Regions from separate parts of the Tolypothrix sp. PCC 7601 genome, predicted to be linked through region 1. Evidence: riboswitches for the same ligand, from Rfam matches in the RefSeq annotation. Region 1 holds a riboswitch; each other region holds the start of a gene.
What was found. Region 1 has a riboswitch for cobalamin ahead of HG267_RS13890 (energy-coupling factor ABC transporter permease). Riboswitches for the same ligand answer to the same signal wherever they lie in the genome.

Region 1 (5,185 bases):
CTAAATCGTGGGTTGCCATTAATAAAGTAGTTCCGGCTTGATGAATTTTTTTCAACGTTGCCATTAGATTGCGAGTATGCTTAACATCTAGATATGCAGTTGGCTCATCTAATACTAATAGTTCTGGTTGCAGCACCATAACATCTGCTATGGAAACTCGCCTTTTTTGACCTAAACTGAGATGATGCACTGGTTTCTCTGCTAAAGATGTTAGCCCAAATTCAACTAAGGCTTGCTCAACTCTTAATTGAATTTCTGATGTCGGCAAACCTAAATTACATAAACCATAGGAAATATCTTCTTCCACAGTAGCCGCTACTAATTGTTGCTCTGGATCTTGAAATATTAAGCCGACTTTTTGCCTTAAATTACTGAGATAATGACGGTTATAATTAAAGGCTTCACCTCGCCACCGTACATTTCCCGAGTTGGGTTTATATAAACCATTAGCTAATAAAAATAGGGTAGTCTTACCACAACCGTTTTGACCAATTAATGCACATTTTTTGTGTTTAGGTACTCTCAGAGTTAAACCATTGAGAGCCGATTGCTGTGAGCCTGAATATTTATAATATACTTGCTCAAATTCGAGTAAATATTCCTGCATCTTGAGACAATTGTAATGCGATTAATAATGCACAGCCAAAAATTGCTTCTATGATATATCGCGGTTGTGGACGATAGCGATGAGGATGCCATACTCGGAATTCATCTTGAAAACCGCGTGTTTCTAATCCTAAAGAGAATTGATTATATTGTTGTAGAGTTCGTTGTAATAACTGCCCAATCAGTAATGCTAAACTTTTCATACTAATGCGCCAAGTACGGTAGCCATCACGAGATTGTTGAGCAGTCCACAACTCATGAGATGTTCTCAACAGAATAAAAATAAACCGATACATCAGCAACAAAAGTTCTGTCAAAAGCACAGGACATCCAATGCGGCGCAAAGTTTGTAATATTTCTGTGAAAGGAACAGTTAACATTAAGAAATATAGGCAAGAAATAGAAGCTAATGCTCTGGTAAAAATTGCTAATGCCTGTTCGCTACCACTGCGGCTAATGTAGATATAATATTGTCCAAATGTTAATCCTGACCATGAATCTGGTAATACACTAGCTAAATCTGCAATAGAGATGCTATTGAGTATCAGTGCTGGTAAACTGGTTAACCAAAAAAAACTGGCAACTATTAATAATTTTAAGTAAATACCACCAGGAATTTTAGCGTAGATAACTATCCAAATACCCATCCACAAAGCAATGAGAATTTGGCCTAATGGATGGGTAAAAAGGGAGATAACAAGAGTAGCGATCGCAAAAATTATTTTATGTTCTGGTGGTATATGTCTGAGTCGGTTGGTGTAGGCTAAACTGTCTAGTTGCAGCGTCATTCTTGATCTCTTTGCTGTTGCGAACGTCCTCTATATAAGCCAATAGCGTAACCAATAACTCCCGCACCTAAAGCTGCTTGGGATGCAAATAATAAACTTTCTATCTCTTTGCTAGGTGGTTGAAATAAGGGTTGAAACCAAGGTTCATATCCTGGTTTTACTTGACTAATGGCCTTTTGAGCTTCGCCATCGGAACCACCGAATTCGGCATCGCGTGCTAATATTAACGGCGCAATTGCTAAACCAATAACTGCAAGCACCAATAACCAGTTATGCCATCCCTTATGAGACTGTTTCATTAGTTTGGGGTTCCTGTTTAATTAATTTCAATAATTCTAATTCTTGAGGATTGTATGATTGTAGCCAGTTCCACACTAGGACTGTCAGCAAACCCTCACTAATTGCCAAGGGTACTTGAGTAATCGCAAAAATTCCTGCAAATTTGGTAAATGAAGCAATAAAGCCACCCACAGGTGCAGGAAAAGCTAGAGCTAACTGGAAAGAAGTAATAATGTAAGTGAGTAAGTCTGCTAAAGCGGCTGCTAAAAATATGGCGATTCTTTGTTTACCAGTTAGCCGCATCGTCAGTTGATATACCCAGTAAGCTGCAAATGGCCCCGCGATCGCCATTGAAAAAGCATTTGCTCCCAATGTTGTCAAACCGCCATGTGCAAGTAACAAAGCTTGAAATAGCAGCACCAAGCTACCTAAAACTGACATGGCTAAGGGGCCAAATAAGACTGCTCCTAAGCCTGTGCCTGTAGGATGGGAACAGCTACCTGTAACAGAAGGCAGTTTTAAAGCTGATAACACGAATGTAAAAGCACCTGCTAACCCCAAGAGTAATTTCAGCTGCGGGTTAGCTTGCGTAATCCGAGTTAGCGATCGCAATCCTAAAACAAAAAACGGTAAGGCGACTACCCACCAAAAAATTGCCCACTGCACTGGTAAAAAGCCTTCCATAATGTGCATCGCATAGGCAGGTTTGGGTAAGCCTACTATAAAGTACAAGCTGCCTAATGCTAATAAAACTAAATGTAGCTTAACGCGATTTTTTCTCATTTTGATGTTTCAGCAGAGTTCAAATAGTATCCAAATTCTTACTAATTAGCTAGAGCAACTAGATTTATGCCACATAAATCTAGTTGGTAGCAGTACAACTTTACATTAGTCAAAATTGCCACATAGTTATACTGGCTACACAGCTATAGGCATCTTGATACTTTTGGTATTTAGCTACTGATAAAAGCTGGCTCAATTTTTTAAATAAATCCATAGTTGTTAAGTAATACAGTGTAGGCAATCAAAATTCGTTGAGCGATCGCTACTCTGGTATTTAACAAACAATATCCGCCGCTTTGTTGGCAGATCTGGATAAATCATTTGACAAAATACTAAATAAGACCGCATCTGTACCTCGCAGATGTGTTTCCACAAAAATAACTAATAGGCGGGCATTCTGACTTACTCAATAAGAGATTACAGCTGCGGGACAGCGCCGGATTTACACCGAACTTTCCCCCTTACGTCTGATGGGTGCTATTCATCAGAACCCATTAAATTAAGACAAAGTATATCATTAGGGAATCATTAATAATTCGTAATTCGTAATTCGTAATTAAAAATTAGAAATCTTATATATTCAGGCATATTCTTTAGATTCATTCTCAGCTAATTCTCTAGGTTCATAGTGACGACATCCTTGACATGGGCCATTGGGATTCACAGCACAGCGAATATGACCGGATCGAGCATTAAATTTGCAGCTAATATCGCCAACCAGATAACCTACGCCTTCTAAATAGTAGCGATCGCCTTCAATCTGCCTAATTTGTCTTGCTCTCAGCCTGGAGCCATTAATAGCGGCTTGTCTCATCCTTAACCTCGTCCGTAGATGAGTTTTACGGATGATCCATAAAGAGAACAGGGAGGGTAAGAAACCAATGGCGATTACCAAAAGAGTTTTTAACACTTTTTCCTTACCTCGTTTTCGTGAGTGCAAATCTTAGGGCAGTTTCAGCTTTGCGCCTTGCCAGTAGGATAGTTTTTCCTGACTAACAATAGCAAGTGGCACTGCGACCTCTAATTTAGAGGTATCGAGTACCACTTTAATCAGCATAGCTTTTACAGTTTATTGGTTGGGCTGTAGTTGCACCTTCATAACTTTAAGATTTGTTGATGGGCATGGGGCATGGGGCATTGGGCATTGGGTACGGGACGCACTTATGACTGCGATCGCAATTCTTTGCTACGGCTTTGCTGGCGCAGTTGTTGCGCTAGCTGTTGCGCTTCTTTTTCGGCTTGAAATAAATCGATTTTGCGGGTTGTGAGAATAAATGACTCATCTGACTGTTGTCTCACCCAAGGGATAGCCAATGGTAAATACTGACAAGTGCTTTGATGCGGCTTGCTTTTTTCTTGCAATTTGCTGGCGATCGCTTTGAATTCTAAAATCATCGCTTCTAACTGTGCAGCCATTTGATTGATGCATTGCCCTTGGGATAATAAACGCTCCCACTCATCACTTATATTGTCTTTTGGCAATTGCAATGGTGCGATCGCTGTTTTTGCTGCTTTTGTGGGAAATGGCACAATCGCCAGGTTAGGTGTTGTTTTGTATTCTTCCATACTTTTTAACAAGACTAACTAGCTGTTAAGGCATTTTAACAGGTTATTAGTACAAAAATACTACTTTAGTTTTGGTGAAGTTGTAAACAAAAATTACTGTGTGGAGTCAGCCTGAATTGAGAATGTAGTTCCAATACTACAAGGGTGAGAATTTTAAATTCAAAATTTGGTGTGGGGAACAAGTTAAAGAATCAGGTTTAAAGATTTGCTTTTTAAATGGCAAATATTAAATGTGGTGCTGCCTTGTAAAGTTATATTCTGAATTTATCGGGTTAATAAAAAGATTTTTAATAACTGAAACTGATAACATCCACAGCCAAATAAATTAATGATTGTCAAATTGATTGTATTTGCTATAATTTACTCGCCATTCTTCAAGATTGTCTATAGTTATAGATTTAGTTATGACATTGGCATCGTTACCACGCCAATCTATTTCTGGATCGGTTGTAAAAACGCCACATTCTAATTGGTCATTTCTAATATTCCAGTATTCACTAAATCGACTTTTTAAGGTAATAACTTGGTCAAAAACCTTGTTTCTATGCTTATTCCTTCTTTTTCGTTCGGTTGCACCTGTAGCTTCTGTGTCAATAAATTTAGTTTCTATTAAAAATAGATTCCCGCGATTTGTCAAATAGACAAAATCACATTTTCCTAAATCAGTGTAATCTGCAATGGGCGATTTTTCAAATAATAATAATTCTGAGCAAGAAGGAAATAATTTACTCAGGTTCAGGAATAAATAAGCTTGTAATAGCAGTTCTTTATCATAAGGGAAAAAAAGCACCCCCTCAAAAAATTTTTTGATATCTTCTTGAGTTTGAGGTTGTATTTTTCTACAATATGATACAAATTTATGTAGCTCAGTTACCATCATCAAGTCTGATCTCCTTCCCCTGATTATTGCCTATATGGCATGGCATCAAAAGATACCATGCAAAAGAGGAAGTTATCATCCGCAGAAGTAACCAAAAAATTTAAATCGATTGTCGTTTGTCTAAGGCTATCTACTGTTGACGCTGTAGTAAATCATATGTCAAGCTAGTCCAGCAATTATCCGTATAATAACTGGAAGTACATCATAAATCAAACTTGATGAACCTCTAGTGTTGTATCTTTAACTACTAGTCAAAGGTTTAATTTGAGCTGGGAATCTCGCA
Region 2 (5,185 bases), 3.8 Mb from region 1:
AATACAGAACAGAAGGCGCATATTATTCGTGATGACAAGGAAGCGATCGCGATCGCCCATGAATTAGCAGCTGAGTTTGCCAAGGGCGACTCAGAACGCGACCAAACTCGGCGTTTACCTGCCGAAGAAGTGCAGAAGTTCTCGCAAAGCGGATTATGGGGAATTACAGTCCCGAAAGAATATGGCGGTGCTTTTGTCTCAAACGTCACCTTAGCAGAAGTAATTAAAATCATCTCCGAAGCCGATTCTAGCCTCGGACAAATTCCCCAAAATCACCTCTACATGGTGGAAGCAGTCAGGTTGGATGGTACGGATGATCAAAAGAAATTCTTCTTTGATTTAGTATTACAAGGCAAACGCTTTGGTAACGCCTTCTCGGAAATTGGCACCAAGTCTGTCACCGATGTGCAAACCAAATTAACACCAGATGCTTCTGACTACGTACTCAACGGACGCAAATACTACTCGGCTGGCGCATTACTAGCCCATTGGGTTCCTGTGATTGCCAGCAACCCGGATGGTAAAACAGTAGTAGCATTTGTGGAGAGAGATGCCGAAGGACTGACTCTACTCGATGACTGGACAAGCTTTGGACAGCGTACCACAGCTAGCGGTACTACCATTATTGAAAATGTCAAAGTCAAGGCAGAACACGTCATACCGCACTATTTAGCCTTTGAGAGAGCAACACCAATGGGTGCGATCGCTCAAATCATCCAAGCCGCAGTAGACGTGGGAATTGCCAAAGCCGCAGTCCGTGACACCATTCACTTTGTCCGTAACCATACCCGTCCTTGGGTTGATAGTAATTTAGAAAAAGGCTACGAAGACCCCCTGACACTATACGAATTTGGTAACGTGCAGATTCAAGTCCACGCTGCTGAAGCTTTGCTGCGTCGTGCAGGCGAATTTCTGGATATCGCCAACGAGTCAGGCTTAGAAGAACCCAAAGTAGTTGAAGCCTCAATTGCAGTTGCAGAAGTCAAAGCCTTAGCCACCGAAGCCGCAATCCTAGCTACCAACAAGTTATTTGAACTAGCAGGTACTAAATCCACATTAGAGGAATTCAACTACAATCGCCACTGGCGAAATGCCCGCGCTCACACACTCCATGATCCCGTCCGTTGGAAATACTACGCTGTTGGTAACTACTTCCTCAATGGTGTCTATCCCCCGCGCCATCCTTGGCTGTAATTATCCCATTCTCTATTGGGGTGAAGCATTCAGAGGGAATTTTTACAGAATGTTTTGCCCTAATATCCTGCTTTTTTCACTCTCCGGGAGGGTAATCCCTAGAAGCCTCATCAGGTAATCCATACAAGCTATCCTAATAGTGTTGTATTTGTTATTAGAAAAAATCTTGTTAACCCTTGGTAGATAAAAGCTCGCATAATTCAGAAATGGCAAATGTTTTCGGAGAGTGACAGCACAGGGATAGAACGGATTTGTAGAAGCTCATCTTTTTCTAAACGTTACAAATTACTCAACAACCAAGCCACAACATCTTCTACATTACTTACTTGCTCACCTGGCGGTATAGCTGGACGCTTTACCATCACAACTTCGATACCAAGTTCTCGCGCCGCAATAATTTTGGCATAAGTAGCATCACCACCACTATTTTTGCTAACGATGGTATCTATTTTGTGGTGAATGAGAATTTCTCGTTCATTATCTAAAGCAAAAGGGCCGCGATCGCACAATACCAAACCCGGCGGAGTTAAAGCATCAGGGCTAGGCGGATCAATTACCCGCATCAAAAACCAAATCCCTTCTAGATGTGCAAAGGCGCTGAGTTCTTGTCTACCAACAGTCAAAAATACTCGTTGTGCTTGATTAGAAAGTGCTGCGGCTGCATCAGTAATGCTATCAACTTCAATCCAGCGATCGCCATTTACCTTTTCCCAAGCAGGACGATTGAACAGCAACCTAGGGATACCAACCTCAGCAGTAGCCGCCGCCGCATTCCAAGAAATTTGGCTAGCAAAAGGATGGGTAGCATCAATGACAAAATCAATACTCATCTCTTGCAAATAGCTAACCAAACCCGCCACACCACCAAACCCACCAATTCGCACATTTCCAGACGGAATCGACGGTTGACGAGTACGACCAGCCAAAGATGCGATCGCCTCAACTCCTGGGATAGTAGCAACTCTTACAGCTATTTCCGCCGCATCTCCCGTCCCACCTAAAATTAAAACTTTGGCATTTGGCATTTGTCATTTGGCATTTGTCATTTGTCATTTATCATTTGTCATTTGTCATTTGTCATTTGTCATTTGTCATTTGTCATTTGTCATTTGTCATTTGGTAATGGGTAATTGGGTGTTTGGTGTTTGGTGTTTGGTGTTTGGTGTTTGGTATTGTCTCCCTCATCTCCCTCATCCCCCTCATCCCCCTCATCTCCCTTTCCCCAGTCCCCAATCTCCTCATCTCCCAATGGGGGGAATCTTCGCCAAAATCCCCTTTTTCAAGGCTGCTGGGCGTTCTGACCAGGGCAGTAAACCATCAGGCTTGCTGTAGTATTGACTAGCGCATTCCAGCACCGCAGATGCACAATCATCCACTGCCAAATCACCAAACAGATATGTAGTTTTACCTTGTGCAGCAAAGGCGACAACGCAGGAACGGTTACAAGCACTCATGCATTCCACTTGCTGAATGGGAAACTTATCTCGCAACTCCCAATCTTGTGCTAGAAATTCTAGTTTTTGTAATAGTTTTTCCCCACCACTCTCGCCTACACGCTTTCCTTCTTGCCAAACACTGGCACAGGTTTTGCAAACAAATAGAGTATGGGAAGATTCACCCAAATTACTCGCAGAAATATTCACAGCAGTCATCTGTACCTCGCAGATGTGAGAACAAAACAATCAACTTTGGTGGGCGTTCTGACTTACACAATTGAGAAATTGCGACTACAAAATCTTGCACATCTCAAATTGCTTCACAGTTGCGGGACAGTGCCGGATTTACACCGAACTTTCCCCGTTACCTCTGATGACTGATCCCCATCAGAACCAAGTGACCTGTTCGATCATACACAACTCTGCGCCCCTGTGTGTTCACTCTTTGAAAGTGCTGAGTTCTACAAAAATAAAAGACTAGTTACTCAACAAAAAACAGAACAATAATTTTGGAGGGGGTTTGGGGGACGCAACCGTCACCCAATCGGGGGTTTGGGGGAGAATCCCCCAATTCTGCTGGCTTGTTTAACAAGTATTAATCGCTAATGATCTTAACCCAAGCGTATTGAACCATACTGTTCATAGAGACTGTGTTGAACAACATAAAAAAATCCCACGCCTACAAGACTTGGGAATTTAGCTTTTATATTCAATTCAGTCATTAAAATCTTAAACCTACACCACCTTGCAAAGAAAAAGCAGTACCACCACCATTGCGGTAGGCATCAAAAGCGATAATCGCGTTACCAAAAAGTACAGTGTTGCTATTAGGAACTGTGTAATCAATTCCTGGTTGCAAAGCAAAACTAATCTTATTCCCCACTGGAGAAGGATCGTCACCACTAGCTAACGCCAATCCTGCACCCAAGTAGGCATCAGTTTGCCAGTTGATAGGGACATCGTAAGAAACCGTAGGCACAATTGCTGTACCATGACCAATCAAAGCTTGGGCACGAAAAGAAATCGGTGATTCTAAAAGCTTATAACGAAAAGCCACCACCCCACCAATTTGCGCCCCATCACTTAATCCTACAGAAGGGCCCACACCAACATAACTACCATAAGCAACTTGAGCTTGTGCTGGTTGACTGCTTGTAGCCATATTCAACAGCGAACTAGCGCCCAGAACTACAACCAAAGACCGGAGATGCTTCATTGCCCGTTTCCTCACACCATTTAAAATTTTAATGGCTCCTTTTAATACCTATGTTATCGCTGATGTTGGGCATTGGGCATAGGGCATGGGGCATTGGGCATTGGGTAATGGGTAATTGGTAATTGGGATTTGTTATTTTTTTGTCTCCCTCATCCCCAATACCCAGTCACCAGTCCCCAACCCTACGGACAACGCGGATGAATCCCGCCTTGGGTGCAAATGTAAGCAAGCTGTTTGGAATCTAAGTTTTTGGCTTGAGAAAAATCAACTCCTTGCACTACAGCAGAAACGGAACCTTTAGATGGTGTTTGGACAAATTCATCTGCTGGGTCTTGTTTGCTGGGTGAAAGAACTGCATTCTTAAAATCAGCACCAGCAACGTTTGCACCCCGTAAATCAACAAGGCTCAAATCAGCATTTTGCAAGTTGGCGTTTTCCATTTGAGCAGAACGCAACACTGCACCAGTCATCCGAGTAGCACTTAAATTCGCATTGCTGAGATTGACACGTTCTAAATCAGCGCCAGATAAATCTGAGCCTTGCCAATCGGTTTTGGTTAAGTTGGCATAGGATAACTGAGTGCCTATAGCTACTACACGACCTAAACGAGCAGCATATAAATCAGCTTCGTTGAGTTTGGCATCGCCTAAATCTGCCCCTGTTAAGCTAGCATTTTCTAATACTGCGCCACGCAAATCGGCTCCCACTAGCTGGGCGCTGCTGAGATTAGCATTAATTAAACGGGCATCAGATAAGTTGGCTCGGTTGAGAGTGGCGCGGCTCAAATCGCTACGGTTCAACATTACACGGCTGAGATTAGCATCGGTGAGATTGGCTTGCTTCATCTGCACCTGAGTTAAATCAGCGATGACATCGTCGTAGGTGTCCCAGCGTCCATCTTCACCAACACTGCGAAAACGACTGCCTTTAAAGCTAGCTTGATTGAGATTGGCAGATTTGAATTTAATTCCAGATAAATCAACGTTGTCTAAGACTAAGTTGAACGAGGAATTTTCTCCAGAACCGACGACACCTAATTGGCTGCGACTCAAATCAATGCCGTTGCTTTGACCACTGTAAACAGCGAGAATTTTGTTGATGGCTTTTTGATTGAGTTGTAATCTCTGGACTGCATTAGTACCTGCAGCTCCCATTTCCCCAGCAATAATTTGATTTTGAGTTTTTAGCTCAGGTAAAGCTTTAATCCCAATATTTGCCAAAGCTTGTTGTATTGTATCTACTAGCATAGGGTTGGTTTCTTTAACTAGTAGATCTGCTAAAAATTTAACTGCTTGGGGATCGTTGAGAGTACCCATAGCCACAATTGCACTGCGGCGTT
Region 3 (5,185 bases), 4.1 Mb from region 1:
ATTCGCACCATTCCAAAACTGAATACCCCAACTTCTAGGATTTCCTTCTGGGTTAAACCGCCGATAAAAAGCAGCACGAGAAACTAAACGTTGCTTCCTCACTTCCACAGGAGTTTTACACAAAGGGCCGCCAAAATTAGTATCAATACATAAATGTAAATGCCATCCCTCAGTAGCCACCGTCAAATAGCCATCATAGAGAATACAAAGCTTTGGTGGTGCATTAAATTCCAATTCTAAAACACTACCTTGAACAATATGAGCAATCCCAACCTGCTGCCAATTCTGTTCAAACAAAGTATAAACTAACGATGCTAAAACATCACTCCCACAATCAAAATATTCATACTCAATAAACCCCCCCGTAGCTAAATCTTCCTTAACTACCTCATTAACTGGTGTCACCCAACAATTAAACTCACTCATTTATAACTCTCCTTTGCGTGAAAAAACTCTTTAAAACCGAGAACTCAACCCAACCTGAAAAACCCTCCCCCCATCAGGATAACCAGGAAACAACTGATAACGCTGATCAAACAGATTATCCAAACTCCCAGTTAAAATTAAACTATCACTAATAGGTACACGCATCTTTAAATCAAAAGTAGTATACCCCGAAAGAAACTCCGTATTAATATTATTAGTAGGATACCCATTTAAAGAATTCATCAACACACCAAAATACCAACCTTTAGCATTTTCATAAGACACACCCAAATTTAATTTATCTGCACCTGCAAACCGCAACTCCTTATCAATTTCCGCCGGATTAGCACTTGCTAAAATACGCGGATCGTTCGCCGTATAATTAACAAAAGTATAAACATTCCTCGCTATTTGTAAATTTAACGAAGCCTCAATTCCCGTAGTTTCTACTAACCCGATATTTTCCCAAGTTCCTGTATTACCATTTACAGGTGGGATTAAACTTTTGAAGGCAATTGTATCAGAAACAAGGTTTCTAAAAAATGTCAGCCTCAACAAACCAATATTCCCTAACTTTTGGTCAATCCCCACATCAAAACTATCTCCTTGTTCTGGCTTGAGGTCAGGATTACCAATGTTAGTAGGATTAGTATTAAATAAATTAGCTATGGTTGGAGCGCGGAAGTTTCTGATATAGTTAGCTCGGAGTGTAGTTGAATCTGATACCGCTAACTTTGCCCCTACAGATGGCGAAGTAAACGAACCATTGACCAAACTACTAAAATCTTGCCGCACTCCCAAATTCATACTAAAACTAGGAGAAAAGTTAATTTCATATCTCCCAAAAATTGCCCCTTGACCTATAGCATCATCATAATTTTCTCTGGTAATATTTGTTCCATAATTAAATGTGGTGTTGCGTACATTGGTATTCCGATAATCAAAGCCATAAACTAAGGTCTGATTCTTCGCAATGTTCCAGTTATGGGTAACTTGAAGACCATAGGAATCTTGTTTGGTATCAAAGCGGTTTTGGGATGTAATTGCGCCACTGCGATTATCAAAACGAGTGTTGAGAAAATCAGCGTAAACTCTCGCTGTTAAAAGTGAATCATCGCCGCTACCTAATTTGGAGTTCCAGGTTAAATCAGTGAGAACTTGGTCTGTGTATTTACGATTATTATCGGTGAGAGTGTTAAAAAATCCCTGTCCAAATTGAGGTACAGGAATGGGTACGCCTCCTGGTACTCCCTGTTCTTTACCTAAATATAAGGTGGAGAGAGTTAAGGTGTTACGTTTTCCTAAATTTGCTTCTAATTTGACATTAAAGTTATTAAAGAGTGCGTCATTATTCGTTCTTGTCCCCTCAAAGTTAGCTTCAGGAATACGAAAGCGATAATTATTTTGTGCTTGAGTCCGGCTATATCCAACTAACCAAGATATATCACCGGATTTTCCACTATTTTGAATACTTTGTTGGTTCAATCCATAGGAACCAAAATTAACTTTGGTGTCTGTGGTAATTTGCTCTGTAGGACGACGGGTAACAATATTAATTACCCCACCTATTGCATCTGAACCATAAAGAGTTGAACCACCTCCGGGTAAGACTTCGACTCTTTCAATATTGTTCGTGGTAAATTCTGATAAATCGAAACCACCACCACCTAAATTATTAATTGGTCTACCATCCAATAAGATTAAGACTTGTCCGGTATTAGAACCGCGAATAAATTGGCCACTTAAAGCGTTTACTTCTGTCCCAACTGTACCGTCACCTAAAATACCAGGAAGAAATCGCAGTGCTTCTCTGACAGTTCTTGCACCTTGCGCTTCCATTTCTTCGCCGGTAATGACATACACCGGACGGGTGGAATCTTTGACTGTTCCCTCGCGGCGAAAAGGGGAAAATACAGGTTCATTGAGGAGTTTGTCAATAACTGTCAGTTCAATATCTGGTTCTTTCTCTTCTGCTTGTGCAATTTCTGTGGCGATGATGCTGGAATTTTCCCACAGCATCCCTGTGGTGATAGTCACGCTAGAGATGATAAGTTGAGTTCCCCATCTGGCGATAAGTTGATTACGCATTGGTAATTTCAGCCACCTGTATAACTAAAAAAATTGGTCGTGAGTGAAGATGAGAGGTTTTTTGCAAAAACTCTCAGCCAGGAGGAAAATATGATAATGATTATTATTATCATTTTGGACAGCAATTTACAAGAGATTAGGGGCGGGTTTACAGATATGTATCGATGATGAACAGGGATATTGCTTCACCTGCCCCTACTACTGGTGTTGGATTAAGGGACTTCCAATTAAAAAAATATCCCATTGCTATTGTTGACTGTTGACGGTTCACGGTTAACAGTCAACAGTGAACGGAATAATTTATTTTTTGGAGTTTCCTAACAGCAATTACGGTGGAATTTTGCCCATTTACTGAGGGGTGGTATTTTAGCTAAGATGCCTGTTTTTAAAGCTTCTGGACGTTCTGACCAAGGTAGTAAACCATTGGGGTTTGTGTAGTATTGAATAGCACATTGCAGAATAGCAGATGCATTATCATCGACTGCTAAATTGCCAAAAAGATAGGTGAGTTTCTCTTGTGCTTGGAAGGCGATAACGCAAGCATGACTGCAAGCACTCATACATTCAACACCTTGAATGGAGAATTGATTTTGCAATTCCCAATCTTGTGCAAGTTGTTGCAGTTGCTGTAATAGCAGATGTCCGCCACTTTCACCAACCCGCTTGCCATCTTGCCACACACTAGCGCAGGTTGTGCAGACGAATAAAGTATGTTGTTTGTTGTTCATTAATTTTGAAATATTGCTGATGAAGACAAGAAATGCACACTAGAGTTGTCAGGTTGGCGTGTAGTATGGGTGCAAACCTGCCTAGATATCATGTAAATATGCGAAGGCCAAGGTTAGGATACAAATGGGTTTTCAGGCTTGTATCTATAACCTTGTGTCAGTATGAATATTTGTAGGTAAAAGTCTACAATCTCATAGCAATTGCGATCGCGTGGCTTGGATCTGCAACTATGAGAAAGTGACACTTCTTAATGAAAAGAGTATTAGCAAAGTTCATCTGTACCTCGCAGATGGGAGTTGGTGGTAATTTCGGCGGGCATTCTGACTTTGAAGCAAGAACTTCATTACAGCTGCGGGACAGTGCTGGATTTACACCAGTCTTTCCCCGTTACCTCTGATGGCTGCTCCCCATTAGAACCGAATTGATACTGGAGGAATAATACCACAGCAATGAGCTAAATTGCGCCAGCTACTTAAAAGTAATCCACAATTTACCAAAATTAGTAAAATCGTAGACTGAGAAAGGTCAATTATATACCTTGTTTATCAATCCATTAATCCTGATGTTAATGTTTAATCGGAATTTCAATCACAAATTCTGTACCTTGTCCGGGTTGGGAAGAACATCTAAGCTGACCATGATGTTTTTCAACTACTATTTGATAGCTGATAGATAACCCCAAGCCTGTACCTTTCCCTACTTCTTTTGTAGTAAAAAATGGTTCAAAAATACGAGTTCTGATTTCTTCGGGAATGCCTAAGCCATTATCAGCTATTTTAATGACAATGTGGCTATTTAAGGTTTGCGTACTAATCCAAATATTTAAAGGAGTATTTGGAGGCTCTATTGATGAATGTAAATATCTCTTATTTATGTTTTTAAATTTTTCTTCTAAAGCATCAACGCTATTACTCAAGAGATTCATTATCACTTGATTGATTTGCGCGGGATAGCATTCAACTAAAGGTAAAATGCCATATTCTTTCACAATAGAAATTGGTGGGCGCTCTTTATGATTTTTGAAGCGATGTCCTAAGATGAGCAAAGTACTATCTAAGCCTTCATGAATATCGACTAACTTCAATTCACCTTCATCTGTACGCGAGAAGTTTCGCAATGATAGTACAATCTGGTCGATTCTGTCGGTGCCTATCTTCATTGAATCGATAGTTTTGGGTAAATCTTTGATGATAAATTCCAATTCTTTACGATTAATTTGTTTCTGAATCTCTGGAAATAATGAATCATGTTGCCAATAAAGATTGACAACTTTCAAGAGTTCGTCAGTATACTCATTTAAATGTACAAGATTACCAGAAATAAAAGTTACAGGATTGTTTATTTCATGAGCAACTCCAGCAATTAATTGCCCTAAACCAGCCATTTTTTCGCCTTGAATTAAACGCGATTGAGTTTGTTTTAATTCCTGTAGAGCTTGAGTTAATTCTAAAGTTTGACGTTTGGTTTGCTCAAGTAATTCTCCTTGTTGAAGTGCAATCCCTAATTGCACGCCTACTTGCGCCAGTAAATTAATTTCTTCATCTTTCCAATAACGGGGTTGGGAATTTTGATAAGCAACTAATAATCCCCATAATTTTTCTCCTTGACGAATCGGCACAAAAGTTTCGTTACGAGGAAGTTCATTATCGTCATCAGTACTAGCAAAGTCTTCGATGATCATTGGTTGGGCTTGTGTCATCGGTTTCCAACCATCCTTGAAAGAATCGGCTACAAATTTACCACTCCAATCTGAGTTAAAGCGGTAGATAGCAATCCGCTCAACTTCTAGTAACTCGAGAACTGCTTGAGTAGTAGTTTTAAAAATAGTTTGAATATCGAGAGATTGCCGAATTTTATCAATAGTTGCAGCTAGCAATTTTTGCCTTTCCATAGCTTTTTCTCGTTCTTTAGCTTCTGCTAACTGAACTGCTTGCATTTGAAA
Region 4 (5,185 bases), 150 kb from region 1:
CTTCTTCATCATCACAAACTCGGCAATCACGCAATAGTTCGCCATCAATGCCCATTTCCCCAAATTCATTTACCAAAACAGCAATCCGTCGTCCTTCGTTGTTTTGCAGTAAGTGACGAATTAACGTAGTTTTGCCTGCGCCGAGAAATCCTGTAATGACTGTGACGGGAATTTTGTGCATATAAATAAGTTGTTTGTTGATTAAAGGAGCGATTACAAAAAAGAAGTTTTACGCAGATATCATGTATTAGATAGATTTTGTGATGGGGTGATTGCTGAGAACTCACGCATTAGTCATCATGCGTAGACGCAGCCCACCGCAAGTATCGCTACCCAACTAAACTTGAGGGATTTTCCTGAACAAAGTTTCTATCCCTCAATTCTGTACGTGAATTTGCCCGCACAGCACGGAACATTCCAAATCGGCACAGTCCTGCACCAAAGGCTAAACGCATCAATAAAAACGTCGGCACTTCGCGCACAGATTTGATGAAACCAGACAGTCCAAAACGCAGAAATCCGCTTGGGCGAACCACTCCTTGCCAAATCGAATCTAACCAAGAAGGAAGGGTTGCTTGCGTCCAATCAGCCGTAATTACCTCTCCTTCCACTAATCCTGTAGCTGCCAACAGTTCGGAGAATCCCTCAATGCTAGAAAAAGCTGGATGAGACCACTGATCTAGCAGTTGTCGCATTACTGGTTTCTCCCAGAAATTTAGCGGCTTTTGGCGGTCATCCCTTTGATTCCAGTCAGCGACAACCAAAATTCCACCAGGCTTTAGCACCCGTATTAATTCTCTGGCAAAAACGGCTTTATCGGGCATGTGGGGGCCTGCTTCGATTGACCAAACTACATCAAAACTGGCATCTGGAAACGACAATGCCATTGCATCATCGACTGCAAACTGGGCGTTTAGTTCTTGGGGTGTTAACTCCTGGGCGCGTTTCACCTGCTGTGGGCTGATGGTAATTCCTGTGACAGCAAATCCATAATCTCGCGCTAAAATCCGGCTGCTACCCCCAATCCCACAGCCAACATCTAAGACGGTAGTACCAGGAGGTAATTTATCTAAACCACCCCATTTAACCATTTCGTGTACAAAGTCAGATTTAGCAGCCAAAAAATCCTTGCGTCTTGGTGGCGAACCGTAGTGACCGAGGTGAATGTGTTCGCCCCAGTAAAATTCTAGGATGCCGTCAAGCGTCCATTGGTCATAGGAATTAGCGACTGTGGCTGAGGATTGATACTTACGAGCCGTTACGAAATAAGCTGCAATTCCAATTAGTAAAACGATAAGAGAACCAATTACAAAATAAACTAATAAAGTTGACATTGTTGTGAAAGCTTTCTATGTAGCTAACAGTTGATAGACATTGATTTGTTTATGAAAACCCTCGCCCCTTGTGGGCGAAAGAATCCTTCTCTCACAAAGCGGGTATAAACCCCAACGCCAGTTCTCTCAAGTCGGGAAACCCGCCCACGAGACTGCCTCCCCCTTGTCAGTGGCTGTATTTAATTTTGAATTTTGAATTTTGAATTTTGAATTGATTCATGGTTCATCCCGAATTAGACGAGAGATCATCAGAGAAATCTTTCCATAGGTTGAACTTGCAATTTTTTGCCAACCTCGAATTATTTGCCTTAAATTTAGAAAGGGTTGCTGCTGATCTTCTCTAAAACCTGTTTGTTTGACAAAAGGATGAACAGCAGTAGGAATCTTCCCAGTCCGGTGAAGATAATATTTCGGCATGATGATTAACCGAGTCAGAATTTAACGAAAATACAGAGAAGTTATCGCTAGATATAACGATGGAAATTTTGTGCCATACCTCGTTGAAAATATTTCAGGTTTCAAAGTAAAAGAAATACCTGAATATTCACAAAAGTAATTACTAATTGAAATTTAATATTAATTACGTATTTCGTGGAAAGCCGCCATTTGTAGCGTTTTAATGTGCGGTGCTTTCAAAATATCAGATTTAGCGATCGCCATGTAATAAATCATCCGTGCCTCGCAGATGTACAAAATTTACAAGTCAACTTCGGCGGGCATTCTGACTCACAAGGTAAACCTTGATTACAGCTGCGGGACAGCGCCGGATTCGCACCGGACTTTCCCCGTTTCCTCTAGTGGCTGTTCCCCACTAGAACCGACTTATCGACCCATTGTACATCATAATCAGGAAAATAATACAAGATAGAGTTTTAGTTAACAGCCACTTTTATTTTAAGATTTCATGACATTAAAGAAGTCCTGGCTGTTATGACCAAGACTTCAAGTAAATTTATTCAATTGAAATTGATTTACTACCTCATGTGCAGTTTGACGTTCAGCGTTGCATAGAATATGCCCAGCAGGTTAATCCTCAAATTCAGGTTTTTCAAGTTTCAGCGTTAACTGGAACTGGGTTAGAGAGTTGGTATCAGTGGTTATCAGAAAAGGTTCAAAATAGTTCACAAGTATATTCATAAAGTGAGTTTAAATTTCAATCTAGACAATTCATTTAATAGATTTAAAATTTAGTGTCAAAACAGAGTGTGGGAATATCCAGATGAGGATAAACTAATAAAATTTTTACGCTCTATTCATGAGAGTTAATATCATTAATAGAGCGCAATATTTGAGCATATTTGTTTAAACTAAATTCTCTGAAAGATGAGGATTTTTGTGATTCTACAATCCAGTAATATAGAGCAGCATTACTTTTTTATTGGAAAAATCCCCAAAACAGTCCTCCAAGAAGCCCATCTTTATTAAGGATTTCAAACAGTGCAGTTGCAAAGAAACCAATCATCGCCAAGCGTCCGTTCCAAATCTCTGCACTTGGTTGGAAACCCCATCTCCAACGAGTACCAGCGTAATAGTAAGGCTCTTTAATTTCTGGAAGTAAATCCTGGCTTCCTTTTACTTCTTTGATTTCTTGCATAATTCGTCGCCTTTTTGATTTCGTGTTTGTACTTTATCTATGTCGCCTCCCATCTTAAAAAAACTTTATATAATCATCGTCTTCCTAACGATACAAAGAGTTACGTAAAAAAATCAAAGAATTTACACCAGAAAAACAAACAATTTCTACCATAAGTTGAACACTTATTTGTGTTATCTGACACAAGAGATAAATACAAACTTCATCTTGTTGCCAAGATGAAGGGTAACACAACAAGCTATAGCTAATATTCAAGTTATGTTTGTCATGGGACAGGGGGTAAATTTACCCCCTAAAAATCTCTACACAGTTGCTACCTTGGGTTGAGGTTTGGTGAACAACTCAGCTAAATGATGTGGTTGGCGATCGCGCCAATTACCTTTACCATAGGCATACCCCGCAATTAATGGTAAAGCCACAGTCGCCTCAGAAAAAACCATCTGTTCAGTAGCTTTATCTACCTTCCCCCAAGAATGAGCCTCTTTAAGAGTAGAACCAGATAAAGCACCATCGCGCTCATCAGCGACAGTGACTTGAATTGTATACTTGTGCATACTCGTTTCAAATCCCAGCAATTCCGCAGCTACCACCGTATCCTGAGCAAAGTTTTTCGGTACACCGCCACCAATCATTACCAAGCCAGTGTAATTAGAAGCTAGTTTACACTGGGTCAACTCCCGAAAGTCTCTCACTGAGTCAATCGTCACATGAGATTCTGGGGAATTCCATTGATGATGCACTAAACCAAACCCAGCCGAACAGTCACTAAAAGCAGGGACAAAAATTGGTACTTGGTGTTGATAAGCGGCTTGCACCACAGATTGACCATAGTTTCCCCGACGTTCCAAATAAGCCCCCATTTCCTGAATAAATTCTCGTGAAGAATAGGGACGTTTCTCTAACCCTTCGGCGATTTCGGCAATAGTCATATCACATACCCGCAGTTGATCCTCATCAATATAGGTGTCATATATGCGGTCTATGCGTTGCTGTCTTAGCACCTCATCATCAGCAAAGGGATCGCCGACATAATGACGATAACCCAACGCTTCAAAGAAATCTTGGTCAACAATGTTAGCTCCGGTAGAAACAATTGCATCTACCATATTGTGAGTAATTAAATCGTGGACTATTCCCTTCAGTCCAGCACTAAATAAAGACCCAGCTAAACACAGAATAATCGTGCATTCTTTATCTTGCAGCATTGCATCGTAAATTTTCGCTGCCCGCCCCAAATTTCGAGCTTGGAAAGCTGTCTTACTCATTGCTTCCACCAAGCCAACAACATCAAAAGCTTTAATGTCAATTGGTTGCACGGTCTCTTGCAAAAGTTCTTCACGATTCATGGTAGATTGTCCTTTTTATTGAAAATTAAAATCATCCGGTCTACTTACACAACTAGAAGGCAAATTCTGCCAACGTACTAGGTGCTTCGCAGTGGTCATACCAGGACAAACCGGGATCTGATTGCCGTCTTTTATTCAATTTGACGTACAATTCCCAGATACTCATAAGTTGGATGAGACGATTGTTCAATTTTGCTATTAATGACTTCTCAAACACTATCAACCACCCCGCAAAACTCAATTTGTGCCAAACTAACCAGTGGTTGTCAAAACTCGCTCAATTTTCTCTAATGCCCAATCTATTTCATCTTGGGAAATAACTAAGGGTGGAGCAAAACGAATGACATTATCTCTAGTCTCTTTAGCTAATAATCCCTCTTTAGCTAAAGCTTTACAAAAACGCCTTGCACCACCAGCTTCAGGATACAATTCCATGCCAATTAATAAACCTTTGCCGCGTACTTCTTTGATATATGAACTCTTAATTGATTGTAATTTCTCTATAAAATATTCCCCTAGTTTTAAGGCTTTTTCTGATAATTCTTCTTCTATAAGAACATCAAGTGCGGCAATGCCAATAGCAGCAGCTAAAGGATTTCCCCCAAAGGTACTACCATGATCCCCTGGTTGAAATATACCCATCACTTCCTCTGTCGAAATAAACGCAGAAATGGGATAAAATCCACCAGATAAAGCTTTACCTACAGTTATGCCATCTGGCTTAACATCCTCATATTGATGGGCAAACATTTTACCTGTTCTTCCCAAGCCCGTTTGGATTTCATCAAAGACCAATAAGACATGATGATGGCGACAGATTTGTTCAGCTTGCTTTAAAAACCCATGAGGCGGAACAATAATACCTCCCTCACCCTGAATTGGTTCTACCAAAAATGCCGCAGTGTTAGGAG

Region 2: it holds a riboswitch for cobalamin, as region 1 does, so the genes downstream of both, HG267_RS34745 (DUF1636 domain-containing protein) here and HG267_RS13890 (energy-coupling factor ABC transporter permease) in region 1, are expected to answer to the same signal.
Region 3: it holds a riboswitch for cobalamin, as region 1 does, so the genes downstream of both, HG267_RS29965 (DUF1636 family protein) here and HG267_RS13890 (energy-coupling factor ABC transporter permease) in region 1, are expected to answer to the same signal.
Region 4: it holds a riboswitch for cobalamin, as region 1 does, so the genes downstream of both, HG267_RS13305 (hypothetical protein) here and HG267_RS13890 (energy-coupling factor ABC transporter permease) in region 1, are expected to answer to the same signal.

The regions. Positions count from the first base shown of each region.
Region 1 covers NZ_CP064879.1:3,314,792-3,319,976, reverse strand. The annotation lists gene HG267_RS13905 (energy-coupling factor ABC transporter ATP-binding protein) at 1-607, opposite strand, end outside; gene cbiQ (cobalt ECF transporter T component CbiQ) at 582-1,394, opposite strand; gene HG267_RS13895 (energy-coupling factor ABC transporter substrate-binding protein) at 1,391-1,693, opposite strand; gene HG267_RS13890 (energy-coupling factor ABC transporter permease) at 1,677-2,456, opposite strand; cobalamin riboswitch at 2,826-2,966, opposite strand; gene HG267_RS13885 (DUF6464 family protein) at 3,037-3,366, opposite strand; gene HG267_RS13880 (hypothetical protein) at 3,618-4,022, opposite strand; gene HG267_RS13875 (hypothetical protein) at 4,348-4,902, opposite strand; gene HG267_RS13870 (OB-fold nucleic acid binding domain-containing protein) at 5,143-5,185, opposite strand, start outside.
Region 2 covers NZ_CP064879.1:8,552,384-8,557,568, reverse strand. The annotation lists gene HG267_RS34760 (SfnB family sulfur acquisition oxidoreductase) at 1-1,194, shown strand, start outside; gene HG267_RS34755 (cobalt-precorrin-6A reductase) at 1,473-2,219, opposite strand; gene HG267_RS34750 (hypothetical protein) at 2,300-2,443, opposite strand; gene HG267_RS34745 (DUF1636 domain-containing protein) at 2,433-2,846, opposite strand; cobalamin riboswitch at 2,867-3,043, opposite strand; gene HG267_RS34740 (hypothetical protein) at 3,352-3,846, opposite strand; gene HG267_RS34735 (pentapeptide repeat-containing protein) at 4,029-5,185, opposite strand, start outside.
Region 3 covers NZ_CP064879.1:7,382,070-7,387,254, reverse strand. The annotation lists gene HG267_RS29975 ((2Fe-2S) ferredoxin domain-containing protein) at 1-426, opposite strand, end outside; gene HG267_RS29970 (TonB-dependent receptor plug domain-containing protein) at 457-2,514, opposite strand; gene HG267_RS29965 (DUF1636 family protein) at 2,832-3,242, opposite strand; cobalamin riboswitch at 3,536-3,679, opposite strand; gene HG267_RS29960 (GAF domain-containing protein) at 3,809-5,185, opposite strand, start outside.
Region 4 covers NZ_CP064879.1:3,169,622-3,174,806, forward strand. The annotation lists gene cobW (cobalamin biosynthesis protein CobW) at 1-181, opposite strand, end outside; gene HG267_RS13300 (methyltransferase domain-containing protein) at 330-1,334, opposite strand; gene HG267_RS13305 (hypothetical protein) at 1,551-1,751, opposite strand; cobalamin riboswitch at 2,028-2,171, opposite strand; partial or broken gene HG267_RS13310 (hydrogenase accessory protein HypB) at 2,297-2,473, shown strand; gene HG267_RS13315 (chlorophyll a/b-binding protein) at 2,710-2,928, opposite strand; gene HG267_RS13320 (1,9-bis(guanidino)-5-aza-nonane synthase) at 3,231-4,274, opposite strand; gene rocD (ornithine--oxo-acid transaminase) at 4,527-5,185, opposite strand, start outside.